Regions from separate parts of the Erwinia sp. Eh17-17 genome, predicted to be linked through region 4. Evidence: predicted binding sites of a transcription regulator. Region 4 holds the regulator's gene; each other region holds the start of a gene.
What was found. The regulator PurR, encoded in region 4, represses purine synthesis genes. The targets are predictions, from matches to a motif close to CANGCAAACGTTTGCNTG.
Positions count from the first base shown of each region.

Region 1 (3,940 bases), on a different contig from region 4:
CGGGGCAGGACCCCGATGACGAGGGCGACAGGCCCGCTGGCGTCCTCAGTTTCAGCTGGCAGGTCACGGGGATGGACTGCCCGGCCTGCGCACGCAAGGTCGAAACTGCGGTCAAAAAACTGCCTGATATCGCCCGCGCCCGCGTGGTGTTTGCCAGTGAAAAACTGCTGGTTGACGCCAGCAGCGACATCCGTAATGAGATTGAACAGGCGGTCACACTGGCCGGTTTCCAGCTACACCGCAGCGACGCCGCCCCACCGCCCAGAGCCGAAAAAGGATTCTGGCAGGAAAATCTGAGCCTGATCGTGCTGAGTGTGATGATGGCGGCCAGCTGGCTGCTGGAAAGTCTCAACCATCCGGCGGGCAAGGCAGCGTTCATAGCCACCACGCTGTATGGCGTCTGGCCAATTGGCCGCAGCGCCCTGCGTCTGATGCGCAGCGGTTCACCGTTCAGTATTGAAACCCTGATGAGCGTTGCCGCCATCGGCGCACTGTTTATCGGTGCCACTGCCGAAGCGGCGATGGTACTGCTGCTGTTTATGCTGGGGGAGCGGCTGGAGTCCTTTGCTGCCGGGCGCGCACGCAAAGGCGTCACGGCGCTGATGGCGCTGAAACCGGACGTCGCTCTGCGCCTGAAAAACGGCCAGCGGGAAAGCGTACCCGTCAGCGGGCTGCGCCCCGGCGAGGTGATTGAAGTGGCAGCCGGTGCCCGCCTGCCGACGGATGCGAAGCTGCTCAGCGCCTTCGCCAGCTTTGATGAAAGCGCCCTGACCGGGGAATCCGTGCCGGTCGAACGCCAGCAGGGTGAGAAGATCAACGCAGGCTGTCTGAGCGTTGACCGTCTGGTCCAGCTGGAAGTGGTATCGGAGCCGGGCAAAAGCGCCATCGACCGCATTCTGCATCTGATTGAAGAAGCCGAAGAGCGTCGTGCGCCCATTGAACGGTTCCTCGACCGCTTCAGCCGCATCTACACCCCGGTGATTATGCTGATGGCGCTGATCGTCGCCCTGGTACCACCGCTGCTGTTCGCGGCCGCCTGGCAGCCGTGGATCTACAAAGGACTCACCCTGCTGCTGATCGGCTGCCCCTGCGCCCTGGTGATTTCCACACCGGCGGCGATCACTTCCGGGCTGGCCGCAGCGGCCCGTCGTGGTGCGCTGATCAAAGGCGGCGCCGCGCTGGAAAGCCTGGGCAGCGTGCGCACCATCGCCTTTGACAAAACCGGCACGCTGACCGAAGGCAAACCGCAGGTTACCGCTATCGTGCCGCTGGGCGCGCTGGATGAAAACCGCCTGCTGGCAACGGCCGCCGCTATTGAGCTGGGTTCGTCGCATCCGCTGGCGCTGGCCATCGTGGCGGCAGCGGAGCAGCGCCAGCTGCCCCTGCCGCAGGCGAGTGCTCAGCGGGCGCTGGCCGGGAGTGGCGTAGAAGCAGAAGTAAGTGGTTACTTACTGACCATAAGTTCACCTGTTAAGGTCCCCGCAGCGCTGCTGGCCCCTGAGCGTGAACGTACAGAGGCGCTGGAAAGCGCAGGCAATACGGTGGTGGTGGTGCACGACGGTCAGCAGCTACTGGGAATAATTGCCCTGCGCGACACGCTGCGTAGCGACGCCAGAGCTGCGCTGGAGGAACTGAGATCGCTGGATATTCAGGCGGTGATGCTGACCGGGGATAACCCGCGTGCGGCAGCGGCGATTGCCGGTGAACTCGGCATCGATTTTCGTGCCAGCCTGCTGCCGGAAGATAAAGTCGCGGCCATCCGCCAGCTTAACCAGCAGCAGCCGGTGGCGATGGTCGGTGACGGAATCAACGATGCGCCCGCAATGAAAGCCGCCACCATCGGTATAGCGATGGGCAGCGGCAGCGATGTCGCGCTGGAAACCGCCGATGCCGCGCTGACCCACAACCGGCTGAATGGCCTGGCGTCGATGATCCGCCTGTCGCGCGCCACCCACGCCAATATCCGCCAGAACGTAGCGCTGGCGCTGGGGCTGAAAGGGATATTTTTGGTCACCACGCTGATGGGGATTACCGGACTGTGGCTGGCGGTGCTGGCAGATTCAGGGGCTACCGCGTTAGTGACAGCTAACGCACTGCGGTTACTGCGTAAGAAATAGCAGGATGTCAGTGTCACAATCCTGCACCGGGCGACCCGAATGATATAGGGGCAATCCCCCGGCCCGACCGAAACAGAAGGCCGGGCCCTACACTACAACCCTTTCTTCAGCAAATACTGATACGGCAGGGCGTCAGTATTTTGCGCCACCAGCGTATGTTCCATAAAACGGCAAAAACCGGGGATATCACGCGTGGTTGCCGGATCATCGGCGATGATCAACAGGGTTTCCCCCTCCTGCATCAGGCGCACGGTTTTGCGCACCATCATCACGGGTTCCGGGCAGCGCAGGCCCAGCGCATCTAAGGTCTGGTCGGGGTTAGCGAAAAGGTCGCTCATGATATTCTCAATCCGGAATGGCAAATTGGCGCCTATTTTAGCGCCAGCCGCTGACGGTGCAAGGGATCAATCCCACGATAACGTTTGCGCTAAAATTAACCATTGCAATAGCAAGGCAACGCGGTAATATGCCGCGAATTCGCCTGAGCGAAACACGTACAAATTTTCATGGGTTCCCTCACCCCAATCTAAAAAAGGCTTACAACGATGATTGCATTCTCAACGCGTCAGCGCACCCATGCGCTGGTCTGGCTGTCCCTTTTCCATCTGCTGGTGATCACCTCCAGTAACTACCTGGTGCAGCTGCCCGTGGCTATTTTTGGCCTGCACACCACCTGGGGTGCCTTCAGCTTCCCGTTTATCTTCCTGGCGACTGACCTGACGGTACGCATTTTTGGTGCTCCGCTGGCGCGTCGTATTATTCTGGCGGTGATGATCCCGTCGCTGTTTATTTCCTACGCCATATCCGCCCTCTATTATCAGGGCGAATGGCAGGGGTTCGCGGCGCTGGAGGAGATGAACCTGTTCGTTGCCCGTATCGCCTGCGCCAGCTTTATGGCCTATGCGCTCGGCCAGATCCTTGATATTCACGTTTTTAACCGCCTGCGCCAGAAAGCAGCATGGTGGATGGCCCCTGCCGCCGCGATGTTCCTCGGCAATATCAGCGATACGCTGGCCTTCTTCTTTATCGCGTTCTATAAGAGCCCGGACCCGTTTATGGCCACGCACTGGGTGGAAATCGCGCTGGTGGACTACAGCTTCAAGGTGCTTATCTGCATGGTGTTCTTCCTGCCTGCCTACGGCGTACTGCTGAATGCCGCCCTGAAGCGGCTGGCAGAGAAGTCCCGCAGTGCGGGAGTCAACTTTGGTTAGTGTGTCCTGCCATCGTTGTTAAGTTGCTTTTAGCCGCTGAATACGTTTGTATTGAAGTCCTGAATTCTACGCGACCAATGTGAAAAGGGACTCTGATGCGTAACTTACTAAAATATGCAGGAATCGCTGTACTGGTAACCGGTCTGGCGGCCTGTGATGGCAAGAAAGATGAAAAGGCCGCAGCCGACGACAATGGCGTCAGCAGCAGCCAGTCAAACCAGAATGTCACTCTGATGGATGGCAAGCTGAGTTTTACCCTGCCGGCCGGTATGTCTGATAAGAGCGGTAAGCTCGGAACTCAGGCCAACAATATGCACGTCTATGCCGATGAGTCAGGCCAGAAAGCGATTATCGTGATTGACGGCGAAAGCACCAATGAAGGGCTGGACGTGCTGGCAGGTCGTCTGGAAGCACAGCAGCGCAATCGTGACCCGCAGCTACAGGTGGTGACCAACAAAGCGATTACGGTGAAAGGCCAGCCGCTTCAGCAGCTGGATACCGTGATCTCTGCCAACAACCAGTCTTCCTGGTCTTCTGTGGTACTGGGGAAAGTGGACGGCAAACTGCTGACGCTGCAAATCACCCTGCCAGCGGAAAATCAGCAGCAGGCGC
Region 1 covers NZ_JBDFQT010000004.1:111,628-115,567, forward strand. Annotated here, with positions in the region: gene ABEH87_RS13000 (zinc/cadmium/mercury/lead-transporting ATPase) at 1-2,117, shown strand, start outside; gene tusA (sulfurtransferase TusA) at 2,210-2,455, opposite strand; gene ABEH87_RS13010 (7-cyano-7-deazaguanine/7-aminomethyl-7-deazaguanine transporter) at 2,663-3,328, shown strand; gene ABEH87_RS13015 (DcrB family lipoprotein) at 3,424-3,940, shown strand, end outside.
Region 1: tusA (sulfurtransferase TusA) is a predicted target of PurR. The motif match lies at 2,529-2,546, and genes of this name have one in related genera.

Region 2 (3,940 bases), on a different contig from region 4:
AGCTTGCTGACCAGCTCGATGATCTCCGGAATATGGTGCGTTGCACGCGGTTCCAGGTCTGGCGGCAGGATATTCAGCGCAGCGAAATCTTTGTGCATCTCGGCAATCATACGATTGGTCAGCTGCTCAATGGTTTCACCATTTTCATTCGCGCGTTTGATGATTTTGTCATCAATATCGGTGATGTTACGCACGTAATTCAGCTCATAGCCGCTGTAGCGCAGATAGCGCGCCACGACATCGAAGGCCGCGAAGGTTCTGCCGTGTCCGATATGACAGAGGTCGTAAACGGTAATGCCACACACGTACATACCGATTTTACCGGCATGAATAGGTTTAAATTCCTCTTTTTGACGACTCAGGGTATTAAAAATCTTTAGCATTGAGACATTCCGTTTTAAGCGTGTGCGGGATTACAAGAAAAATTCAATCGATCATTCTGACGTATTCTTACCTTCAGCGCTACGCAAAGCAAGGTTATCTGCGCTTGGTTTATCCAGGGGAGGCTGACGAGCTATCACATTTTGTGATATAAGAGCCGTCTGTCGCACGGGACAGACTTCCGTCTCAGTTCCCGGCGCTCAATGTTAAATACTCCAACCCTGACAGGATGAGAATATGGTCACTTTCCAGACTAATCATGGCGATATCGTCATCAAGACTTTCGATGATAAAGCGCCGGCTACCGTTAAAAACTTCCTTGAATACTGCCGCGAAGGTTTTTACGACAACACCATCTTCCACCGTGTGATCAACGGTTTTATGATCCAGGGCGGAGGTTTTGAGCCGGGCATGAAGCAGAAAGACACCAAAGAAGAGATTCGTAACGAAGCCGGTAACGGCCTGAAGAACACCAAAGGTACGCTGGCGATGGCCCGTACTCAGGCGCCACACTCTGCTACCGCGCAGTTCTTCATTAACGTCGCTGATAACGACTTCCTCAACTTCCGTGACGAAAGCCTGCAGGGCTTCGGTTACTGCGTGTTTGCCGAAGTGGTTGAAGGCATGGACGTGGTTGAGAAAATTAAAGCCGTGGCTACCGGCCGCAGCGGCATGCACCAGGATGTACCAAAAGACGACGTGATTATCCAGAAAGTCACCGTCAGCGAATAATGTCGCACACGCTGTTTATCGCAGATCTCCATCTGTGTACTGAAGAACCGGCTATCACAGCCGGTTTTCTGCATTTTTTACGCCGTGAAGCCCAGCACGCTGACGCGCTGTATATTCTCGGTGACCTGTTTGAAGCCTGGATTGGCGACGACGACCCGAATCCGCTACACGCGGAGGTCGCCGCAGCCCTGCGCCAGCTGGCTATCCCCTGCTACTTTATTCACGGTAACCGCGACTTTCTGGTCGGTAAGCGCTTTGCCAGAGCCAGCGGCATGACCCTGCTGCCGGAAGAGCAGGTGCTGGACCTGTACGGCAGGCGCGTGCTGATTATGCACGGCGACACCCTGTGTACCGATGATGAAGGCTATCTGCGCTTTCGCGCGAAGGTGCAGCAGCGCTGGCTGCAAACGCTGTTCCTCGCCCTGCCTCTGTTTGTCCGCCAGCGTATCGCGCTGAAAATGCGCGCAGGAAGCCGCCAGGCCAACAGCAGCAAATCCCAGGAAATTATGGACGTCAACCCGCAGGCCGTCGTGGACGTGATGTCACGGCAGCAGGTACATTGGCTGATCCACGGTCATACTCACCGCCCTGCCGTTCATCCGCTGCTCGTTAACGGTCAACCCGCTGAACGTCTGGTGCTGGGGGCATGGCACGAAGAAGGGTCGATGATCAGAGTCAGCGCTGACGAGATAAGCCTGATTTCCTTCCCGTTCTGAAGCAAAAACCTGATGGGATCCGGCGGGGTTTTGCGCCACGCAACCGTTTTCCTCGCCGCGTAGTCGTGATATTCTCTCTGCCCTTCCCACCGGGTTGCCCCTCAGCGCGACCCTGGTGACGTTTTACAATCACAGGAGTCAGACCCGCATGTCATCCAACGCCGCACCGGCCCGCATTGCTATTGTTATGGGTTCCAAAAGTGACTGGGCAACCATGCAGTTTACGGCGGAAATCCTTACCAGCCTGGACGTTCCCTTTCACTGCGAAGTGGTGTCTGCACACCGCACGCCGGACAAACTGTTCAGCTTTGCCGAACAGGCAGCGGACAACGGCTATCAGGTGATTATCGCGGGAGCAGGCGGCGCAGCGCACCTGCCTGGCATGCTGGCGGCAAAAACGCTGGTGCCGGTGCTGGGCGTGCCGGTACAGAGCGCAGCGCTGAGCGGTGTCGACAGCCTGTACTCCATTGTGCAGATGCCGCGCGGCATCCCGGTCGGGACTCTGGCGATTGGCAAAGCCGGTGCGGCCAATGCCGCCCTGCTGGCCGCTCAGATCCTCGCGCTGCATGACGCAGAGCTGGCTGGCCGCCTGAATCACTGGCGTCAGAGCCAGACCGATGAAGTGCTGAACAACCCGGACCCGCGGGAGGAAGCATGAAGCCGGTTTGCGTATTAGGGAATGGCCAGCTGGGGCGCATGCTGCGCCAGGCTGGTGAACCACTGGGCATTGCCGTGTATCCGGTCGGCCTGGATGCCGAGCCGGGCGACCTGCCGATCGCTCAGAGTGTGATTACCGCCGAAATTGAGCGCTGGCCCGAAACCGCGTTAACCCGCGAGCTGGCCAGCCACAATGCGTTTGTGAACCGCGATATCTTCCCGCTACTGGCCGACCGCCTGACGCAGAAACAGCTGCTGGACAGGCTGGGCCTTGCTACCGCTCCGTGGCAGCTGCTTTCCGGCGCTGACGAATGGGCGCAGGTATTCACCACTCTTGGCCCGCTGGCCATTGTCAAACGCCGCACCGGCGGCTATGACGGTCGCGGCCAGTGGCGCCTGCGTGCTGATGAAACTGAAGCACTGCCAGCCGACTGCTACGGTGAATGCATCGTTGAGCAGGGGATTAACTTCTCCGGCGAGATGTCACTGGTTGGCGCACGCGCTCACGACGGCAAAACGGTGTTTTACCCGCTGACGCACAACCTGCATCAGGACGGGATCCTGCGGACCAGCGTGGTGCTGCCGCAGGTCAACGCCGCGCATCAGCAGCAGGCCGAGCGTATGCTGTCCGCCATTATGAATGAGCTGAACTACGTCGGCGTGATGGCGATGGAGTGCTTTGTGGTGCCGGAAGGTCTGCTGATCAACGAGCTGGCTCCGCGCGTGCACAACAGCGGCCACTGGACGCAGAACGGCGCGTCGATCGGCCAGTTTGAACTGCATCTGCGCGCCATTCTGGACCTGCCGCTGCCTACGCCGGTGGTCAGCACACCGTCGGTAATGGTTAATCTGATTGGCACTGACGTGAACCCCGACTGGCTGAGCCAGCCGCTGGTGCACCTGCACTGGTATGAAAAAGAGGTGCGCGCCGGACGTAAAGTCGGCCACCTCAACCTGTCCGACGTCAGTCCTCAGGCGCTGAGCCATGCGCTTAACGCGCTGGTGCCAATGCTGCCGGCAGAGTACGCCAGCGGGATTGCCTGGGCGGTTGAGAAGCTGGCTTAATCTTGCGGGCTGACCGGAACAGAAGGTCAGCCCCTACATTTGAAAAAAAGACTCGCCCCAATATTCTCAAGGCAAATGAAAAAACGCGCCGGACTGTACTTTAGTACAGTTACAATGGCCGGTTTTATTGGTCTATGATCGCTGCGACAAAAATAATTCATATCAGTCCCTAATGCCTTAGCTACATACTTTGCCGACACCAGGGAAACCATTTACACGGTTTCCCTTTTTCTATCAAAACCAATTATCACTCCATCCCCTACTTCCTGATTAGCCTGATAAGGGCAACTATGTTAATGTCACTAACTGTGACATCAGGGATGAATATTTTCACATGGAGAGCATGAGATGCGTGATAACTTTTTTAATAACGCGAAATTAACTCAGAA
Region 2 covers NZ_JBDFQT010000002.1:721,997-725,936, forward strand. Annotated here, with positions in the region: gene cysS (cysteine--tRNA ligase) at 1-383, opposite strand, end outside; gene ppiB (peptidylprolyl isomerase B) at 619-1,113, shown strand; gene lpxH (UDP-2,3-diacylglucosamine diphosphatase) at 1,113-1,829, shown strand; gene purE (5-(carboxyamino)imidazole ribonucleotide mutase) at 1,978-2,487, shown strand; gene purK (5-(carboxyamino)imidazole ribonucleotide synthase) at 2,484-3,551, shown strand.
Region 2: purE (5-(carboxyamino)imidazole ribonucleotide mutase) is a predicted target of PurR. The motif match lies at 1,866-1,883, and genes of this name have one in related genera.

Region 3 (3,940 bases), on a different contig from region 4:
CCCGCTCCAGCGGCTGAACAGGCGCAGTGACTTGCCGTACAGCCAGCAGATGGCGATACCCGCCAGCAGCCCCCCCACCGCGACTTTGAGGAACTCCAGCGAGGCACCGGAGACGGTAAATACCATCGTCCCCATCGCCACGGCCACGGCGAACTTCAACGATACCAGACCCGACGCATCATTCATCAGGGCTTCGCCCTGCAGGATCGCCATGATTTTTTTCGGGATGCGCCCTTCCCCGACGATGCCGGACAGCGCCACGGCATCGGTCGGTGACAGCACCGCCGCCAGCGCAAACGCAGACAGCAGCGGAATGCCGGGCACCAGCCAGTAAATCAGGTAGCCGATCCCGACGACGGTGATCAGCACCAGCACCAGCGCCAGACCAAGGATCTCGCGCCCGTGATGCAGAAACTCACTGGTCGGGGTTTTCCAGCCGTCCGCAAACAGCAGCGGCGGGATAAACAGGACTAAAAACAGCTCCGGGTCAAAATCAACGTGCAGGCCAAAGGTCGGCCACGCCAGCAGCGCCCCCATGGCGATTTGGACCAGCGGCAGAGGAATTTGAAAGGGAATGATACGTGCTGCGACGCCCGACAACGACACAACCAGCGTCAAAATAAGAATGGTGAAGAAGATTTCCATGCGTTCCTTTTTATATGTCTTCCGAATGGCTTAGAACAGTAACGGGCACAGGAATTTGTAGACCCTGAAGGATAGTAAAGCAAATTAGGAAAGTGTTTAAAAACAGGATGTGCTTTAACAGGAGAAATTCAGTGACATCTGAAGGTGGGGCCAGAAATTCTGGCCCCGAAACAGCATTAAATCGCCCAGCCGCAGGCATAGAAAGCGACCAGCGCCACCGCAATAAGTACCGTGCCAACGTTCAGCTTGCGCCATTCCCCGGCGAAGATACGGCCAATCACCAGCGAGCCAAAACCGAGCATGATACCGGTGACGATGTTACAGGTCAGGACGATAAATACCGCCGCCAGCAGGCCAGACATCGCATCCACGAAGTCGCTGAAGTCAATTTTTGACACATTGCTCAGCATCAGCAGGCCAACGTACATCAGCGCGGGTGCGGTCGCGTAGCCCGGTACCAGGTACGCCAGCGGCGACAGGAACAGGATCATCAGGAACAGAATGCCGACCACAATCGCCGTCAGGCCGGTTTTACCGCCCGCCGCCGTCCCGGCCGCAGACTCGATGTACACCGCCGCAGGGGCTGCGCCCACCAGCCCGGAGAAGATGCTGCTCAGTGAATCGCTGGTCAGTGCCTTACCGCCGTTGATGATCTGGTTGTCTTTATCCAGCAGGTTGGCCTGACCGGCCACCGCACGGATGGTGCCCGTCGCATCGAATACGGCGGTCATAACCAGCGCCAGCACGCTTGGCAGCACGGCGGGTTTTAATGCGCCGAGAATATCCAGGCTGAACAGCAGCGAATTGCCCTGCGCGTCGCTCAGGCTTGGCATGGCGAACAGCCCCTGATAGCTCACCGCCGGGTCAAAAATCAGGCCGATCACCGAGATGGTAATAATGGTCAGCAGAATACCGCCCGGCACGCGCAGTTTCTCAAGGCCGAAGATCACCGCCAGGCCCAGCAGCGTCATCACCACCGGGAAGGAGGGGAAATGACCCAGCGCAACCGGCAGACCCGGTCCCGGATTTTTTACCACCAGGCCAACGCCGTCTGCGGCAATCAGCAGCAGGAACAGGCCGATACCCACGCCGGTGCCGTGCGCCACGCCCATCGGCAGGTTACGCAGGATCCAGGAGCGAATACCGGTGGCTGAAATCAGCGTGAACAGAATCCCCATCAGGAACACCGCGCCCAGCGCAACCGGCACGCTGATCTGCTGGCCGAGCACCAGACTGAAGGCGGTGAACGCCGTCAGTGAAATGGCACAGCCGATTGCCATCGGCAGGTTTGCCCACAGCCCCATCAGCAGTGAACCAAACCCGGCGACCAGACAGGTGGCAACAAACACCGCCGTTGGAGGGAAACCTGCTTTACCCAGCATTGAGGGCACCACGATCACGGAATAGACCATGGCAAGGAAGGTCGTCAGACCCGCCAGGATTTCCTGACGCACGCTGCTACCGCGCGCAGAAATTTTGAACCAGGCGTCTAAAGAGCCGCTGGCAGGTTGAGAAGGCGTCGACATCGTAATCCCCTGAAATTTCTTATGAGTTATCGCTGCATGGACCCGCTGCATCCCAGCGGTAGCCAACGTTTGCATCCCTGACGCCATATTCGCGGTTGAAAAAACCTCAACGTGAGGCACCGACCGGATAAAGGCAAACGTTTACCATTCCACGCAAAAAACGTGCTATTGCCATGCTAATACTCTGAATACTTCAGCGCGCAGAAAGGCGGTAAGCCTGAGACCACCGACCGCACCTGAGCACTATGTGACCAGGAAGAGCCAGTGCCGCTAACGTAGGTGCGCCCTGAAGTGTGACAAGTATCTTAACGCAAACGATTATCCGGTGTTTAACGGTGCATATTCAACACCTGTTAAGCGGATCTCAGCAAAATTGTAGCGGGGAGAGCTCCTGCATCGTCATAGTGCTTTCTTATGGCACGATAACGATGCAGGGAACGTGAAACGTTTGTCACTCAGCGGGGGATATTCCCTCAGGAAAAGCTGATTTCCCCGCCCTGCTGCAGGGCACGCTGCCAGGCGGCGCGGTTTTGTACTTTTTGCAGCCACGCCTGGATGGCCGGGCAGTCGGCAGCGCCGCCGCGCGCGGTCAGCGCCAGAAGCGGGAAGCTCATCTGTACGTCGGCAATGCTGAAACGGCTGCCGGCAAACCATTCGTGGCGCGCCAGGTGCTGTTCAATAAACTGACGATGGTTGGTGATTTGTGGATCCAGGTAGCCTTTCTGTACCCCTTTACCGAAGGCGCTGCCGATCGGGCGCAGCAGCCAGGGCACCGGCGCTTTTCCCATGCGGCTGAAAATCAGCTTCATGACCAGTAACGGCATCAGCGATCCTTCAGCATAGTGCAGCCAGTAGCGCGACTGGATCACCTCTTCGTCAGCGAAAAGTTTCAGCCGCTCTTCTGTATCGTAGTGCGCTTCCAGATACTCCAGAATCGCTCCGGATTCGGCCACCACGCGATTTTCATCGGTGATCACCGGCGCTTTGCCCAGCGGATGTACTTTTTTCAATTCTGGTGGGGCCAGCAGGGTCCCCTCACGCTGATAGCGTTTAATCTGGTACGGGACTTCCAGCTCTTCCAGCAGCCACAGCACGCGCTGCGATCGTGAGTTATCCAGGTGATGCACGGTGATCATGACGCTTCCTTATCTTGTTCGGCAAAACCTGAGTATAGAAGATTAAGATCCTTTCACATCCAGCAGAATTGCGCCGGTCCCCTGCTCGCTCAGGCGGTCGTTCGGATTACGCAGCGGGCAATCCTCCATCGACAGGCAGCCACAGCCGATACAGCTGTCCAGATCATCGCGCAGGTGCGTGAGGGTTTCTATGCGCCGGTCCAGCTCGTCGCGCCACTTCTGCGACAGTACCGCCCACTCTTTCGGCGTCATGCGCTTGCCGGGGGAGTACTGCATCAGGCTGTCACTGATGGTCGCGAGAGGGATGCCAATGCGCTGCGCGATTTTAATCACCGCCACGCGCCTCAGGACGTCACGCGTGTAGCGCCGCTGGTTTCCGGGGTTGCGAAAACTGCTGATAAGCCCTTTGCTTTCATAAAAATGCAGCGTGGAGACCGCCACACCGCAGCGCTGCGCAACATCGCCGGGGGTCAGTTCCCGCTTGCTGGAGGGGCTGAGATTTTTTTTCATTTAGCGCTTTACCTCAAGTTAACTTGAGGAATTATACTCAGCAACCATTGAGTTCGCGACCTGTTTACGCAGCAAACCGGGAGAAAAGTGTATGCATGACGACATCATCAGCACCCTGACAGA
Region 3 covers NZ_JBDFQT010000010.1:19,908-23,847, reverse strand. Annotated here, with positions in the region: gene ABEH87_RS19255 (Na+/H+ antiporter) at 1-645, opposite strand, end outside; gene ABEH87_RS19250 (NCS2 family permease) at 822-2,171, opposite strand; gene ABEH87_RS19245 (glutathione S-transferase) at 2,645-3,307, opposite strand; gene soxR (redox-sensitive transcriptional activator SoxR) at 3,350-3,817, opposite strand; gene soxS (superoxide response transcriptional regulator SoxS) at 3,909-3,940, shown strand, end outside.
Region 3: ABEH87_RS19250 (NCS2 family permease) is a predicted target of PurR. The motif match lies at 2,302-2,319, and genes of this name have one in related genera.

Region 4 (3,940 bases):
GCAGCCTCTTATTGTAGCGATTCTGCGGTTGCGATGAAAATGACATTTTCACACGAAAAAATGACCTCAACGGACCTTGCGCGCAGACAATAAATCTAAAATAACATTTTCTTGTCGTCGCCGCTGCACCGGATATTTCCCAAAGGGATTGAGCTGCTGAGTTAACCACCTGATTGTGTTCAATTTAACATCGTTTACTTGATCTGTATTATTGAAACAAAAAAGACCTAACCGTTTATTAAGAAGTTAGATTAGAATCGAGCTAACCTTCTGCCTGAGCGCAGAAATCTCTTTTCTGAATGTGCTGCCCTGTTTTGCAGCGCACAAACTGTTAATGGGAACAATGCGTTTACTCATCACGCTCTGCATACTGGCTTTCACCCAGTTGTTCTTCAATATGGCGCACGCATCGCCACATACCCCTATTAATGCCAATCAGCAAAAGGCTGACGGTAACACGGCACGCGAAGATGAACGCCGTAAGCGCCGCCCGGTAAAAACCACCGCCACCAAAAAAGTAAAAACTCCGGCGACTAAAAAAGCCAGGGAAGCGGCGCTGCCCGTTAAAAGAGAATCGACTAAAGCGGCACGTGTGGCTCAGGCCAAAAAGACCCTTCTTAAAGAAAAAAAGAAAACCACTGCCGAGCCCCTGCGCACTGCGAAATTAAGCAAAAAATCACTGAGCAAAAAAATCGCCGCCAGTAAGAAAGCGGAGAAAAAACACTATGGTCGTCAGCGCGCAACGGCCAAAGGCACAGTACGTGAGAATGACGAGCTGACAGCACCGCTGAAGCTGAGCAAAGCGCACCGTGCGCGTTATCAGAAAGCTCGTGAAACGGCGATGAACAAGTTAATGGGTCAGTTAGGTAAGCCCTATCAGTGGGGCGGAACCTCACCCAAAACCGGCTTCGACTGCAGTGGCCTGGTATGGTACGCCTACAAAGATCTGGTGAAATTTAAGATCCCACGCACAGCTAATGAAATGTATCACCTGCGCGATGCCGCTTCGATTAAGCGCGACCAGTTAGAGAAAGGCGACCTGGTATTCTTCAGAATTAACGGTCGTGGCACAGCAGACCACGTGGGTGTTTATCTTGGCGGGGGGAAATTTATTCAGTCACCGCGCACCGGTAAAGATATTCAGGTTAGTGCGCTGAGTGAAGACTACTGGCAGGAACATTACATTGGCGCGCGCAGGGTAATGACGCCTAAAACCATTCGCTAAACGGGAAGGGTTACCCCCTCCCGTGCAGCACATGCTTAATGCATGACAGCCGTAAAACTGAACGCCATAATCAATAGCAGTGAACCCACCACCGCCAGCGCTGTCATTTTCATATCAGTATTCATTTTCTCTCCTTAATAACCTTGTCATTAGTAAGCCTACAGATTTTCCCACAGTTACCCGTAAAAATCTCGTTTTCTGCGCGCAGCCTTGTTAGAATTCTCTCCTTGCGTTGCGCAACAGGCAGCGCAAACCGTTTTAGTCAGCACTGCATGTCACTCTACGGACGATTCATCCCCTTCCCGACCCTTTGAGACAGCACCCAAAATGACTCTTGTCGGGCAGGAATAGCTGTATCCAGGCAAACGTTTAACCAACTAGTTATCAAGTTGTTACGATAACACCAGGAGTACGATTTTAATGGCAACAATTAAGGATGTGGCAAAGCGCGCCGGCGTGTCCACCACCACCGTGTCGCACGTGATCAATAAAACGCGCTTTGTGGCCGAAGAGACGCGAGAAGCGGTGTGGGTGGCCATCAAAGAATTGCATTATTCTCCCAGCGCCGTGGCCCGCAGTCTTAAGGTCAACCACACCAAAACCATTGGCCTGTTGGCAACTTCCAGTGAAGCGCCCTACTTTGCCGAGATCATTGAAGCCGTGGAAAACCGCTGCTTCGCTCAAGGCTATACGCTGATTCTGGGCAATGCGCACAATGACCTGCAAAAACAGCAGGCATATCTGTCAATGATGGCGCAGAAGCGCGTTGATGGGCTGCTGGTGATGTGCTCTGAATATCCGGACACCTTGATAGCCATGCTGGAAGAGAACCGCAACATCCCGATGGTGGTGATGGACTGGAATGAGTCGCGCGGCGATTTTACCGATACCGTGCTGGATAATGCCTTTGAAGGCGGCTATCTGGCTGGCCGCTATCTGATTGAACGCGGGCACCGGGATATCGGTGCTATCCCCGGTCAGCTGGAGCGCAATACCGGCGGCGGCCGCCACGCTGGCTTTCTGAAAGCGCTGGCAGAAGCCGGGATCACTCTGCGCGAAGAGTGGCTGGTGCAGGGCGACTTCGAACCGGAGTCAGGCTATCGCGCTATGCAGCAGATTTTGTCGCAGAAACAGCGTCCAACGGCGATCTTCTGCGGCGGCGATATTATGGCGATGGGGGCGATTTGCGCCGCCGACGAGATGGGATTGCGCGTCCCGCAGGACATTTCGGTGATCGGTTATGATAACGTGCGCAACGCCCGTTACTTCACCCCGGCGCTGACTACGGTACATCAGCCGAAAGAGCGCCTGGGTGAAACCGCCTTTGACATGCTGCTGGACCGCATCACCAGTAAACGCGAAGAGCAGCAGACCATCGAGGTTCATCCCTCACTGATTGAACGCCGCTCGGTGGCAGATGGTCCTTTCCGCGACTATCGCCGTTAAGCGCTGACCGGCTGCGGGTCGGGCTGCTCACTCAGCCATTCGGCGTTCAGCGTCTCGGTGCTGCCCAGGTATTCCAGCAGCCAGTTCAGCGCCGGAGAGGCGCTCTGCTCTGACCAGCTCAGGTAGCAGGGACTGTCGGGAAAAGGCGATGCCAGCGTCAGCTCAGCCAGTTCCTGCTGTTGTAATCCCGGCTGGGCGTAATGGCCCGGCACCATCCCGACACAGAGCCCGGCGCGCAGGCAGTCAAACGCGCTGTCCCAGTCAGGCACCACCAGCCGCCGCTGATTATCCAGCGTCCAGGTGGTACGCTTCGGCAGTGCTCGTGACGTATCTTCCAGCACCAGCGAGGGCCATTCGCGGATCAGGGCTTCGCTCAGCGCACCGCGGTGACCAAGCAGCGGATGTTGTGCCTGCACCACACAGCGCCAGTTCAGGCTACCCATATCACGAAAAGCAAAGCGCCCTCTCACCGGTATCGCCTGGGTGGCGCCAATCGCCACGTCCACACGGCCATCGGCCAGCGCATCCCACACGCCGTTGAACACTTCCGGCATGATATGGAGTTCCATATCGGGAAAATGCCGGTAAAAATCGACCACCAGCTGCCGGGTACGTGCCGGCCGCACGATCCTGTCTACCGCAATATTAATCTGCCCGCGCCAGCCATTGGCCACCTGCTGACAGCGCGTACGGGTGGCAAGCATTTTTTTGATAACAGCGCGCCCTTCTTCACTGAAAACGCGGCCAGCCTCCGTCAGCACCACATCCCGGTGACGACGCTCAAAGAGGCTGACCGCCAGCCACTCTTCCAGCTGGCGTACGGTGTAACTCACCGCGGAAGGTACGCGATGAAGCTCTGCAGCTGCCGCAGTAAAACTGCCGGTTCTGGCGACCGCATCGACCACTTCAAGAGAATATTCAGACCACATAACCTGCCTTCAAATTTTTTCAACGCAATACACGAATAATAGCGTTTCACAGCGCAGTGAACACGCGATTACACTGCGCGGGTGAAAAAATTGTCTAATAAGAGTTAAAAATCATGCGTTCCAAAGGTTTTATGCTTTACCTGGCGCTACTCAGCATGCTGGGTTTCCTTGCTACCGATATGTACCTTCCTGCATTTGGCGTCATGCAACAGGACCTGCAGACTGAAGCCGGGGCGATCAGCGCCAGCCTGAGTATCTTTCTCGCCGGTTTTGCCTGCGCCCAGTTAGTCTGGGGGCCGCTCTCCGACCGTATTGGGCGTAAACCGGTGCTGGTTATGGG
Region 4 covers NZ_JBDFQT010000001.1:1,069,507-1,073,446, forward strand. Annotated here, with positions in the region: gene ABEH87_RS04730 (NlpC/P60 family protein) at 344-1,225, shown strand; gene purR (HTH-type transcriptional repressor PurR) at 1,646-2,671, shown strand; gene punR (DNA-binding transcriptional activator PunR) at 2,668-3,600, opposite strand; gene punC (purine nucleoside transporter PunC) at 3,714-3,940, shown strand, end outside.